4 regions of the Desulfobacula phenolica genome follow, and region 2 is predicted to be linked to each of the others. Evidence: predicted binding sites of a transcription regulator. Region 2 holds the regulator's gene; each other region holds the start of a gene.
The links. The regulator sigma-54, encoded in region 2, starts transcription at its own class of promoters, with help from an activator protein. The targets are predictions, from matches to a motif close to TNTGGCACANTTTCTGCTNT.

Region 1: the regulator sigma-54 is predicted to act here: its motif matches at 1,623-1,642, upstream of BLT94_RS07300 (N-acyl amino acid synthase FeeM domain-containing protein).
Region 3: the regulator sigma-54 is predicted to act here: its motif matches at 1,953-1,972, upstream of BLT94_RS08240 (Spy/CpxP family protein refolding chaperone).
Region 4: the regulator sigma-54 is predicted to act here: its motif matches at 1,666-1,685, upstream of BLT94_RS17250 (ammonium transporter).

The regions. Positions count from the first base shown of each region.
Region 1 covers NZ_FNLL01000004.1:28,052-31,469, forward strand. Annotated here, with positions in the region: gene BLT94_RS07295 (hypothetical protein) at 1-581, shown strand, start outside; gene BLT94_RS07300 (N-acyl amino acid synthase FeeM domain-containing protein) at 706-1,512, opposite strand; gene BLT94_RS07305 (sigma-54-dependent transcriptional regulator) at 1,964-3,364, opposite strand; gene BLT94_RS07310 (hypothetical protein) at 3,389-3,418, opposite strand, start outside.
Region 2 covers NZ_FNLL01000003.1:446,671-450,088, forward strand. Annotated here, with positions in the region: gene BLT94_RS06970 (PTS sugar transporter subunit IIA) at 1-174, opposite strand, end outside; gene hpf (ribosome hibernation-promoting factor, HPF/YfiA family) at 183-737, opposite strand; gene rpoN (RNA polymerase factor sigma-54) at 750-2,192, opposite strand; gene lptB (LPS export ABC transporter ATP-binding protein) at 2,195-2,917, opposite strand; gene BLT94_RS06990 (LptA/OstA family protein) at 2,917-3,418, opposite strand, start outside.
Region 3 covers NZ_FNLL01000004.1:240,763-244,180, forward strand. Annotated here, with positions in the region: gene BLT94_RS08235 (PAS domain-containing sensor histidine kinase) at 1-1,776, opposite strand, end outside; gene BLT94_RS08240 (Spy/CpxP family protein refolding chaperone) at 2,039-2,530, shown strand; gene BLT94_RS08245 (fumarylacetoacetate hydrolase family protein) at 2,615-3,418, opposite strand, start outside.
Region 4 covers NZ_FNLL01000011.1:133,255-136,672, forward strand. Annotated here, with positions in the region: gene BLT94_RS17245 (sensor histidine kinase) at 1-141, shown strand, start outside; gene BLT94_RS17250 (ammonium transporter) at 312-1,607, opposite strand; gene BLT94_RS17260 (class I SAM-dependent methyltransferase) at 2,470-3,048, shown strand; gene BLT94_RS17265 (basic amino acid ABC transporter substrate-binding protein) at 3,265-3,418, shown strand, end outside.

The sequences.
Region 1 (3,418 bases), on a different contig from region 2:
CGGAAGATGTGGCACAATCAATCGGCAACGGCAGTTTTGGAATGGCAAAAGAGACATCAGCCTTTCTCAACCAGGCCATAAAAAATGCAGCAAAACATGGCATTGGACTGGGAAAAGCCGTAGGAGAGCTGATCCTTGAAAAAGACCTTCCCTATAAACATTTGAGTTTGACAGCATCCGGAGCTGCCCTTGATATTCCCGTGACCGTTCATGTGGCCATTGGCACTGATATCATACATATGCATCCCGATTTTGATGCAGCGGCCTGTGGCGCAGCCTCCCATTATGATTTCAAGCTGTTTGCCTCACAGATAACAGGTCTTGAAAAAGGCGTGTTTATCAATGCCGGATCTGCCGTCATCATGCCTGAAGTTTTTCTGAAGGCCGTGACCCTGGTCAGAAACCTGGGCCATACGCTGGATGATTTTACAACACTCAATCTTGATTTTATCCGCCATTACAGGCCCATGACCAATGTGGTGAACCGCCCCACCCTTGGCAAAGGCAAGGGGTTCAGCATTGTCGGGCACCATGAAATCCTGATACCCCTTATCGCAGCAGGCATCATTGAATCCATATAACAGCCACGGGCAGACCTGGTCTTTCGCTCAGATTTGCCCACAACAAAAATTGAAAGTCTTTGTATGATTTTTTTACGACTTTCAGATAAAAAAACATTTTTACCTAATTAATAAACGGTAATGTTCAGATAGACAGGCTGTTGTATGTGCTTTGGCTGATAAGCGGAGCTAAAAACCGGGAGTAATTATTGCACTGGTCTGCGTTGTTTTCCGGAAGCTGAAGGGTATCATTTTGTTTGACAAACAAAAAATGATGAAGATTTGATTCCAACGGATTGTTCTGATAGAAATGCCTGCATTTTTCCTTCACCTCATGCAGGTTTAACCTCATTGCAATGGCAGGGTTTCCGTTCACTTGGGGGTGTGCCTTGATTTCTCCTTGCCCGATTTCTTCAAACAGCAAAATTTCTTTATAGACCAGCGCATGCTTCGGATTAACGGTAATTACCAGATCATCCAGTTTAAGATGTTCCATGGCATATTTGAGCATGATCTTGTTGCCGTGCATTAAAATATTTTGTGATCCGTCCCTGAATTCAGGATGTGTGGCAAGGCACCCCACCTCACCAATCATTCTGCCCTGGGATCTCAGATGATCCAGTTCTTTTTTATAAATCCGGTCCATGGGCAATCTGTTTGATGAATCAGGAAAAAGACTGACCGTAAAAACCACTTGTTCCTCTTTTTTACCTATAAATACAATGGTTTTCTCAAAAAAATGATTTTCAAGGATTCTGCATGGACAGGATGAATCATCAGCATTGACATACCCCTCTTCAATATATACATCCTGAACGAGTTTTAATGCGGCAAAATAGTCTTTGATACAACTTGCAGGTTTAAAATAATATTGAGCCATTTTAAATTCATCTATCCTGATCAGTTGTCTCAAGTCCGCATTTTGAAATGATTCTTTATTAAATTTAGTCATAACTACCTTTTCCCTTGATTTGTTAATCTGTAACCAGAGCCTTGTGAAACGGTTTTTTCCCTAATCCGGTATTTGTCCTAAAAACATTGTTCAAAGTTTGATATTACAATATAGCAATAACAATACCAGAAGGTTGATTAGACGCAGAAAAACGCAGAAAAATTTTGTTATATTAGCAAAGATAAATGATTTCAAATGGTTACAGGAAAGACAAACAATAAAGGCATTTCAAGAAGCAGGGCAAAAGAACAAATGGGAAACAATAATTTTTTCCAAAAGCGTATGAAAAACAATCCGATTCATCTCATTATTTGTGTAATTATCTAAAAATATTGATAAAATACATATTTTCATCAGCGTATGAAAAACAATACACAAAAAACCGTTGCGTGACATTGTTCCCGGCAATCAATTGCAGGAAGGCGGGTTTTGTGAACATGTATGGAAATCACTACACCATATCCCTGAAGTCTTCGGCCTTTACCCCGCATTTTTTCATCAGGTCATAAAAATCCGCCCTGTATTTACCGGCAAGCTTTGCTGCACGGCTCACATTTCCCCCGGTCAGCCGAAGCAGCTGGATGATATAATTTTTCTCAAAATCCAATTTTGCTTCTTTAAACGGTTTTAATTCATCACAAAGATCTTCCGGGTCCAGCATGATCAGGTCCTGTGAGATAACAGGATTTTTGGACATGGCAACACAATATTCCACAACATTTTTCAATTCCCGGACATTCCCGGGCCAAGGCGCGTTGACAAGTTTTTTCATGGCAGCCGATGAAAACTGACTGACATTTTTTTTCATCTGCTGCCTGAATTCATTTAAAAAAAAATGAGCCAGAATGGGAATACAGTCCCGTCTTTCCCTCAACGGCGGCAGTGTTATTGGAATAACATGAATCCTGTAATACAAATCTTCCCTGAAATTTCCTTTGGATACTTCATCAAATAAATTTTTATTCGTGGCAGCAATGATCCGGGCCTCAAATTTGATTTTTTCATTACCTCCCAGCGAATAGAATTCATTTTCCTGCAACACCCTGAGCAGCTTAGCCTGTATGGAAACCGGTATTTCCGTTATCTCATCAAAGAAAAAAGTCCCGTTCCGGGCCTGCTGTAAAAAACCTTTCTTGTTTTTTACAGCACCTGTAAACGCCCCTTTTTTAAAGCCGAAAAGTTCACTTTCAAACAAAGATTCAGGAATGGCAGCGCAATTGATGGCAATAAAAGGACCGTTTCCCCTGGTCCCTGACACATGGATGGATTTGGCAATCAGCTCTTTGCCGGTGCCGCTTTCACCTTCAATCAATATATTGGAATCGGTCCCGGCTGCCTGGACAATTTTTTTAAGAACGGTTTTCATATTTTCATCTTTGGCAATGATATTTTCAAACCCGAACTTTTCAGATACCATGCCGCGCAGCTCTTTGAGTTCCTTTGTTAATTTATTTTTTTCAAGACACCTTTTGACATGCTGAATCAAATCAGAATCTTCAAACGGCTTTGTAAGATAACTGTAAGCTCCTTTTTTAATTGCAGATACGGCTTTGTTTATGGTGCCGTAGGCCGTCAATATGATTACGGGCAGATCCGGGTCGATTCTGTTGAGCGCTGCCATCAGTTCAACGCCTGTTTCATCTTTCAATTGATAATCAATAATGGCAAGGTCAAAAGAGTCATCAGTTACTGCCCCCAGGGCATCCGACCCGTTTGACACATCAACAACCCTGTATTTTTCCGCCTCAAGCCTCATTTTAAGGACTTTGAGTAAAGAAAGGTCATCATCTACTATTAATATGTTTTCCAATTTAAAATCCCAGGGGTATAAAGTTTTGTTAATCACCGGCATAAATTTTTCCGCCAGTTGTCTCGGTCAGGCCGGATCAGGTTTACCGATAATCTT
Region 2 (3,418 bases):
AATACCTGTGCTGCCTAACTGCTCTCTTTCCATGAGAACAGTGGCAATGTCTTTGGCTGATGCATCTGTTGCCTGTGAAACTGCAGAGGCAAGTTCATCAATAGCCCCTTTTTTGTCACTGGAGTTAAGGTTTGCAATAATAGAATTTTTATTAAGAAGCTGGCTGATTCTCATTTAATGAATTATCCTATGGGCTGGATTAACCCCAGCTTACCGTTATTGTGTTTGTATAGAACATTGAGCTGCTCTGTCCTGGCATTGTTGAAAACAAAAAAAGATTGCTTGCCGGAATCTAATTCAATCACCGCATCTTCAATATCCATGGGTTTAGTATCAACTGTTTCAATAATTATCGTATCTACCATCTGGTCTGTCATAGGGTTGTCCAATGATTCTGTTGATAAATTTAATTGGGCAGATTCATTTTTAATGCTCTGCTTATTTCTTGACAGATGCTGTTTGACTTTTTCTTTGTGTTTTTTAATTTGGGGTTTTATTTTATCCATCAGCGCGTCAATAGAGGAATACATGCTTTCGGAATCTTCTTTGGCATGAATTTTTAATTTGTCGCAAGTAAGTGTGATTTCAGCTATATGTCTGATTTTTTCAACAGACAACACAACATATGCTTCAGCCGGGCTGTCCAGCATTTTATCAAATTTATCAAGTTTTTTTTGAACATAAGATTTTAAAGCAACAGATGTGTCAATTTTTTTAAAGGTAACGGTTGTTTGCATAAAAAAACCTCCTTAAAGCTGTTTGCGTTTATTAGAAGGAAGTATGTTCAGTACTTTCCTGTATTTAGCGACCGTTCTTCTGGCAATCTGGATATTTGAGCTTTGAAGAATGTTGGCTATTTTTTCATCACTTAAAGTACTTTCCGGGTTTTCGTTTTCTATCAGCAGTCTTATCCTTTCTTTTACACTTGCAGATGCCATGGATTCTCCGCCGGTTCTTTCGATTGAAGAGTTAAAAAAGTATTTTAACTCAAAAAGTCCCTGGGGGGTATAGGCATATTTGTTGGTTGTCACCCGACTGATTGTTGATTCATGCATCTCAATATCTTCTGCTATGTCCTTTAGAATCAGTGGTTTTAAATATGCAATCCCTTTTTCAAAAAATTCATTTTGAAATTTTAGAATGCTTTCCATGACAAGGTATATTGTTTTTTGACGCTGGTGTATGCTTTTTATCAGCCAGGATGCAGACTGCATTTTTTCATTGAGGTAATTTTTTGCATCTTTTGATATTTTATGACCGTTGGCAATGGCATTTTTATAAAACCGGTTAATTTTAAGTTTGGGAAGACCGTCATCATTCATCACAATTTTAAAATTATCACCATGCTTATAAACATAGATATCAGGCGTGATATAGGCAGGTTCATCAGTGGAAAATTTTCGACCGGGTTTAGGTTCAAGGTATTGAATGATTTTTACGGCTGCTCTGACATCATCCAGGGATATTTTTAATGCTTTGGCAATTTTTTTGCTGTTTCTGTTTTCAAGATTTTTCAAGTGATTGTTTATGATTTCAGTGATAATGGGATTATCAATGCCCAGTTGATGAACTTGAATCAGCAAGGTCTCACGAAGATTTCTGGCACAAATACCGGGCGGATCAAATGTCTGAAGCACTGACAGCAGATCTTCAACAACTTCTATTTCAACACCGGAAATTTCGGCAATTTCTTCAATATCACTGCAAAGATAGCCATCCCTGTTCAGATTCCCAATAATCATATGACCGATTTTTTCTTTTTCTTCACTGAGTCCATGGAGCATTAACTGCCACTGAAGATGGGCTTGCAGGGTCTTTTTTTCAGAAGTAAACGCTTCATAATTCGGCGCTTCGGTATTTTCCGATTCCGTATAGACTCTTCCTGTGGAATTATATTCATTAATATAATTTTCCCAGTCTGTGTCAGACCTTACCTTTTCTTCAATGGTGACTTCTTTTAAGGGGGTTTCTTTTTCAGGGGAAGCGGTTTCATTTTCCAGGGCTGTAATATTATTGTCGGATGGCTCTTCTGTCCCGGCCTCTTCAAGAGCAGGATTTTGTTCCATTTCCTGTTGAATCATCTCGGCAAGCTCAAGGCGCGACAGCTGGAGCAACTTGATAGCCTGCTGAAGTTGAGGCGTCATGACCAGTTGCTGAGTCAAGATTAAACTTTGTTGTAATCCAAGTTCCATAATTATAGTTTAAAATTTTCTCCCAAATAGATTTTTTTAGCTAATTTGCTTGAAATGATTTTATCAGGATTTCCCGATTCAATAACTTTACCCTGGTTCATAATATAGGCATTATCACAAACCCCTAAGGTCTCTCTTACATTATGATCTGATATTAAAACGCCTATTCCTTTTTTAGTCAAATGATAAATTATTTGCTGGATATCAATAACCGCCAAAGGATCAATCCCTGCAAAGGGTTCGTCCAGAAGAATAAACAAAGGGTCTGTGGCAAGGACTCTTGAAATTTCAAGCCGCCGTCTCTCTCCTCCGGAAAGTGAGCCGGCTTTTTGCCCGGCAAGATTGATAATGCCAAGCTCTTTCATCAGGCCCATGGTTTTTTGTTCAATATCAATGCCGTTTTGAGGCAACACTTCAAGTATGGCTGTAATATTTTGTTTTACCGTCAATTTTTTAAAAATGCTTGATTCCTGAGGAAGATATCCTATTCCTTTTCTTGCTCTTATATACATTGGATATTGCGTAATATCATCATCATCAATCAGAACTTCACCCTGGTCGGGTTTGATCAATCCAACCGATATATAAAATGTAGTTGTTTTGCCAGCCCCGTTTGGTCCTAAAAGTCCGGTTACTTCTCCTTGCTTCACTGTAAGGCTGACATGATCCACAACTTTTTTGCCGTCATAGATTTTTACAAGATTTTTTAATGCAAGTTGTGTCATTATTGTTTTTCAGTGATATTATCTTCAGGATTAAAAAGCGCTTCAACTCTTTTTGTACCGTCACTTTCCACGAGTACTTTATCTTGATTTCTGAAAAGGGTAATCTTTGTTCCGGTTACAAAACTTGAGCCTGTTATTAATTTGGGAGCTTTGCCCGTGAGAACCAATATTCCGTCTTGGGTTGTATAGACAGCTTTGTCGGCAAATGCCTTTCGTTCGCCGGCAATGTATTTGACATTGCCGGTGGAAACAATTTTTTTGATATTGTTTTGAGCATCCTTGTTTTTATTGTCATCCATAAAGTAAATTTGAATGGAATCAGCAAAAACAATGGAATCCGCTTTTGTGACTTTGACATTACCGATAAATTCAATCATTGAGGTATTTTTTTGTGCAATCATTTTATCGGATTCAACGTGAAGAGGAGCTTCTTTGAAAGTCTTTTGCGTTTGGGAGTGGGCAATTTTTATCTGCCACAGCCCTATAAAACAAAAAATAAAA
Region 3 (3,418 bases), on a different contig from region 2:
GCGCCCTTTTGTACTTTCCACACGGATGCTGCCGTTAAGGTTTTCAATTATCCTGTGAACAATTGAAAGCCCAAGCCCCGTTCCTGTGGAGCGGGTTGTAAAATAAGGATCAAAAACCAGGTCCATATCCTGTTCATCAATACCGCTGCCGTTATCCATCACCCTTATTTCAATGTGTCCCGGTATTTTGGCAGCATCCTGCACCCGGATTTCCAGTCGCCCCCGGTCCCCCAATGCCTGAATGGCATTGATATATAAATTTAGCAGCACCTGATTCATACGGTCGCCATCCGTACAAATAAACGGTTGTTTTAAATCAATATCGACTTTGGTGTCTATTTTTTTTTGAACCAGGTCATGGTGAACGAGTTTGAGGGAATGATCAATCAGATCATGTAGATCCACCTGTTTTTTTTCAACCACCATGGGTTTTGCAAATTCAAGCAATTGAGTAATGGACCGGTTTATCCGTTCAACTTCCTTGACCATTATCAGGGCTGTCTCACTATCTGTGGCATTATCTTCATACCGCTTGCTGAAATAGGTGGCAAAGCCTTTGATGGAACTCAAGGGATTTCGGATCTCATGGGCAACACCTGCTGCAAGCTTTCCGATGGCGGCAAGCCGCTTGTTTGTTTCCACCTGTTTTTTCAACTCCCATATCTGGGTGAGATCCCTGAAAAGAAATAAAAATCCCATGACTTGATTTTCACTGTCCCTGATAGGAGATGCTGTGACATCCAGGCGAATATTACTGCCGCTAACACTTTTAAGAGAGATCTCCCGGTTGACCATCTCCTGGGAGCTGGTCATCTCATCAATCAATTCAATTAATTCAACCAATTGCGGAAACGACGATGTTAAATCCCCGCCAAAGATTTTTTTTGCAGACCGGTTAACCGAGGTGATGTCATGATCTAAATTCATGGTCACCAGTCCTGACGGCATGTTCTGGATCACAGTATCGGAAAACGCCTTTACGCTGGTCAAAGATGCCCTGGCAGAACGGTATGCCTGGAATGCGAACAATGCAACCATTCCGGTACATCCCAGCAGAAAAAAGAATGTCCCGCGCCATACCGTCTCCTTTAAAAGCCTGGTCCGTGCAAATTTTTCTCGTTCCATGGAAAGCCCTGCAAAAAGATAATGCTCCGCCATTTCCGTCAGTTCTTCACCATGGCCCTGAAGATACGGCCGGCTCCAGTCCATTGTTTCTCTTTGCCTCTCCTGCCGGTCCTGAAAGCTCTCCTGCCGGTTTGGAAGGTTATCCTGCGGATGAATCGGCATGCCGTGCATCCGCATATGTCCGCGCTTGAATCGTGGACGTACCGGCACAAACCGCTTGAACACTTCAAATACCTCATCCTTGTCTTTTTGCTGCCTGACCCTGTGATAGACCTTTGCAGTATCTTCATTTATCTTAGCCGTATCCGGCATGGCATCAAAAATTTGCCCTACCATGGAGGCATCCGAATGTGCCAGTATACGGCCATCTTTTGAGGTGATCATCATATAAACAACTTCAGGCTGAAACGAGGTTTCCAACAGCATTGCCTGGATTCTTTGTGCCCCCCACCGCATGGTGAACATCCCGGTTCTTGTTCCTGCCTCAAAGGTCCTGATCAAAGAGACTCCCTTTTCCAGCAGCCTTTGAAAAGAAAATTCCTTTTGCCGTTCAAGCCGGTCCAGGGTCATAAGTGTAAAGATAGGCAGCAGGATCAATAGCACACCTGCCATCAAAAGGGGTGATACAAAAAAAACCGCATGTTTTTTCATTTTTATTCAAAGTCTCCATTAATTTTCAGACACCCTGATTCCGGGTATTTTATATCCAACTGGATACATTAATATGGGTAAAAAGTATACACTACACCAAATTCACTATCAATCTCTTATTTCACATTATTTTCAATATAACCTTGGAATTCAATAAATTAGGAAATATTATTTTTCATGGCACACCATTTGCTTTAATCTATTTCAGAAAACGATCAAAAAGATCACTTGACAAACAAACCAATAACAACAGGAGATTATTATGAAAAAACTAACTCTTATCATCAGTTCTTTACTTATGGTTGCCATGGTGGCAGGAAGCGTATTTGCATGGGGACCGGCCAAAGGCCAAAGAATGGGCCAGGGTTTTAATCAAAACTGCCCGGGATATGGAGGACAGGCCATGTGGAACGATCTGTCCAAAGAACAAAAAGATGAACTCAACACCCTTCGGCAAAAATTCATTGACGAGACCTATGCACTCCGGTCTGAAAAATTTCAAAAACAGCAGGAAATGAGACTGCTTATGGAAACCTCCCAGCCTGACAGAGCAAAGCTGGACAGCTTTTCCCAGGATCTTGCAGACCTGCAAAAAAAGTTAAGAGATAAACAAATCGACTTTCAACTGGAAGCAAAAAAGATCGCTCCCGGACTGAATATGGGTCAGGGTTTTGGCCGGGGACATGACGGATGGTCAGGCAAAGGCTGCCATAGAGGATTACAGGGACAGGGCTGTGGAAGGTATAACAATTAAATGCTGATATGATTTGCGATATTAACCGCCCGAAAGGATGACACCATCTTTCGGGCGGTTTTTTTATTCTTGTTCAAGGCGTGTTTATTCCCGGTCAAGGCTTATCTGATTTTTCAGCACACCGATTTTTTCGATTTTTGTTTCCAGCACATCCCCGGGAGCAAGATAAACCGGCGGTTTTCTGGTAAATCCGACACCGCTGGGAGTTCCCGTAAGAATAAGGGTTCCCGGAACCAGGGTGGTTGACTCAGACAGATAAGAAATGATTTGGCCCACTGAAAAAATCATGTCGCTGGTATTGCTTTTCTGCATGGTATTACCGTTTAACACACATTCAATATCCAGGTGATCCGGGGCGTCAAGTTCATCTGCAATCACAAGCCAAGGGCCAAGGGGACAAAAGGTGTCAAAGCTTTTCCCCTTTATCCATTGCCCGCCGCCGCCATGCTTCTGCCATCTTCTGGCGGATATATCATTGGCGCAAGTGTATCCCAGGACATGATCCAGCGCCTTTTCCGGAGAGACATTTCTGGTTTTTTTCTTGATGACCACGGCAAGCTCGGCCTCATAATCCACTTCCGGAACTTTTACGCAGGAGGCCGGAATCCTGACATCCTCCAGATGGCCTGCTGCAGAACTGATATTTTTCATAAAAACCACCGGATATTTCGGCAATGCCATGCCGGTCTCTTTTGCATGGAGCTTATAATTCAAACCAATACAGAAAATAACAGCCGGAGAAATCGGCGGTAAAAATGTTTTAACCGGTTTTTGTTTTTCCGTAATGAAAAAATCAGAATAAATATCCCCCTCAATCACGGATGCTTTGCCGTTATCAAAGTCACACCCTGTATAGATTTTATTGTCATCACTTTCAAACCTTAATAT
Region 4 (3,418 bases), on a different contig from region 2:
TATCTTCTCAGAGATAAAAATGTTGAGGTTGATCTTGATACGGAATCCTTCATTATTCAGTTCCCAGGTTCACCGGCCCGAATTGTGACGGGCAACCTTATTCGGAATGCATTTCAGCATACCTGGCGCGGCAGGGTATAGATCACCCAGGCTGGTAACTGCAAGGACACTTTCTTAAGAATGAATGTTTAGTTCACAGGCGAGACCGTAATTTTTTTTTGCAGCGGTTCCGACTTATTAACAAAGCCGGAACCGCCTATGTAAGATAAAAAGGGAGTAATACAAGAGGCGGGATGCCTGAAATTTTGTATCTATTCTATTTCAAATGCACGTTCGCCGTGAAGGGCATTGTCAAGTCCGGCAAATTCTTCCTCCCTGTCCACCCTCAGTCCGTTGGTCAGCATCCGGGTTACCAGCACCACGATAAGAGTGGCCGTTGCACTGAAAGCAATGGTGCCTACAATGGACAAAAACTGAATCCAAACCTGTCCCGGATTGCCGTAAAACAGGCCTGCCGCCCCTTCAGTGATGGAAGGGGATGCAAAAAGCCCCGTGGCCATAGCTCCCCACATCCCGCACAGGCCGTGTATGCCAAAGGCGTCAAGAGAATCATCATATCCCAACTTCTGCTTGAGTACGGCAACGCCGAAAAAACCGATGATGCCGGCAACAGCCCCGATTACCAGGGCCCCTGCCAAAGTGACAAAGCCTGCAGCAGGGGTGATACCCACAAGACCCGCGATGGCACCGGATGCAAGCCCCAGAAGGGTTGGTTTTTTGCTGTGTTTCCATTCAACAAACAACCAGGCCAGCCCACCCATGGCAGCAGCGGTATTGGTGACCAGGAATGCAGAAGCAGCAATGCCGTCTGCTGCCAGTGCGCTGCCGGCATTAAATCCAAACCATCCAAACCATAACAAGCCAGCGCCAAGGGCAGTAAAACTGACGCTGGACGGAATCATGGATTCTTTTCCATACCCGTTTCGCTTCCCGAGAAACATGGCCAGCACCAGCCCTGAAACACCCGCGTTGATGTGGACAACATTGCCGCCGGCAAAATCAAGGGCACCGATCTTATGCATCCATCCGCCACCCCAGGCCCAGTTGCAAACCGGTGTATATACAAAGGTCACCCATAAAATAGTAAATACAATCCATGAAGAAAATTTCATCCTGTCGACCACGGATCCCAGGATAATGGCAACACCAATACAGGCAAAAGTCATCTGGAACAACACAAAAATAAGAGTGGGGATGGTCCCGGATACGGAATGAATATCAATACCGCTCAAAAAAAAATATTGCAGATTGCCGATAAAAAGGGTTGAGCCCTCACCAAAAGCAAGGGAGTATCCCCACCCAACCCAGACAATACTGGCAAGACAATAGGCAACCAGAATCATGGCAATGGTATTCAGCATGTTTTTATACCGTGACATACCGCCATAAAACAAAGCCAGGCCTGCCGGAGTCATCATCATGACCAGGGCGGTTGATATGGTGACCCAGGCAGTATCTCCCGTATCAATGACTCCTGCTTCTGCAAAGGCACGAGTCGCTGTTAAAAGTACTCCCCCTGAAGACATCAGTATTTTTTTTCCCAACATGATAACGATCCTCTCTTTAAAATCATATTTTCTTTTCAGCTTGTGTCTTTTATTGCATAGAGCAAACCCTGTGCCAGGAAGCGTTCAAAGAATATGACATAGTTTATAACATTCTGAAACCATACGATAAATTTGATGTTTTATATTTAAGAAGAGCAAAAGCTCTCAGTTAATTATCAAATTTATTACGAATTTGAATTTTTCATACTCAAATATACATACAAAAATGTTATATTTCTTTTTGACTCTATTTTAAATTTGATAATTAAGAACAAAAAAACCTTGCCTGGCTTATGGCGGGATGAAAAACAACATATTTGTAGAAAACTGCAAGAGCTAACCTTTGATGGTACAAGGAATATCACCGGGAATGATATCAGGACAGGGAATCAGGATATCCAGCCTGATGGATTTGTAACATAGAAAAACCAATGTTTGGCAAACAGTTCCGTATCCTGTTTGATCTCTCGTGAGTCATAAGTTTTTTAAGTGGATTTAAAGAATTATCATCCACAAATATGGCAAATAGATGAGAATACAATATCTTAAAATTATTCATATATTTTTGCTGTATCATGCAGCATCCAGAAATATTCCCATATTGTATTATTTCATTATTATGTCCAACATTCTGCATAAGATCGATATGAGTTGTTTCTTTTGTCAATACCCCAGATTGTTTATATCAGTCTGGTATTTTAGGTTTAAAAATTACAGGTGGTCGGTAAATACAAATATGCTTGATGATGTACCAATCGTCCAAAATCCATGATATAACAACGGCAGTGTTTATGACTGAAATAATTACAGATTGACACAAAACAGACAAAGGTCTTGAACGACCTGAATGGAGATCTTCAATATGAATAATGCCCATAAAAAACCCAAGGGAGCCGGCAAAAGTAGCTTTGAATTAATCAATCAAAATATATTAACGGACATTTTGCCGGTAAAACCAGGATCTGTTGTTCTTGATTTAGCCTGTGGCAAAGGCATTTATTCCATATTCCTGTCCGATATTGCCGGTGATCAAGGCTTGATTTATGCTGTAGATCTATGGAAAGAAGGTCTTGAGCTTTTAGAGGAACAAATTGAAACCAGGAATATTACCAATATCAAAACCCTTCTGCTGGATGCAACCGAACAGCTCGACATTGATGATTACAGTGTGGATATATGCTTAATGGCCACTGTCCTGCACGATTTTGAAGAAATCAAAAAAGCAGGTGCTGTTTTAAATCAAATCAATACCATACTCAAGCCCGGTGGATGCCTAGCCATTGTAGAATTCAAGAAAATCGAAGCCCCCCCCGGCCCACCTATAAAAATAAGGCTGTCAGAAGATGACGTTGAAAAAATGGTCACTGGATATGGATTTAAAAAAGACAAAACTGCTGATATTGGTGACTACAACTATTTAATGACGTTCCGGTCACGATGAGCCAAAAAATATTAGAAAAACACAATAAATACAAAAAAGGCATGGGTTGATCATTTATACGAAAAAGAATAAATACTAAGATTTTATCCTGCAGCCTGGCTGCCTGGTTGAATTTATTGCTATTTTAGTAAAAAATGTGGTAACAATACCACTTATGTATAAGGCGTAAGAGTAAAAACAAAAAAAACTATACCTAATGATAGGAGATTATTTGTTATGTTGAAAAAAATTTTAATGATTGCCTTGCCCTTGCTCATCTTCATACCCAGTGCCTTTTCTCAAACCATTATTACAGTAGCGGCTGACACCACATGGCCCCCAATGGAGTATGTCAACAAAGATAACGTCATCACAGGTTTTACTCCCGAAT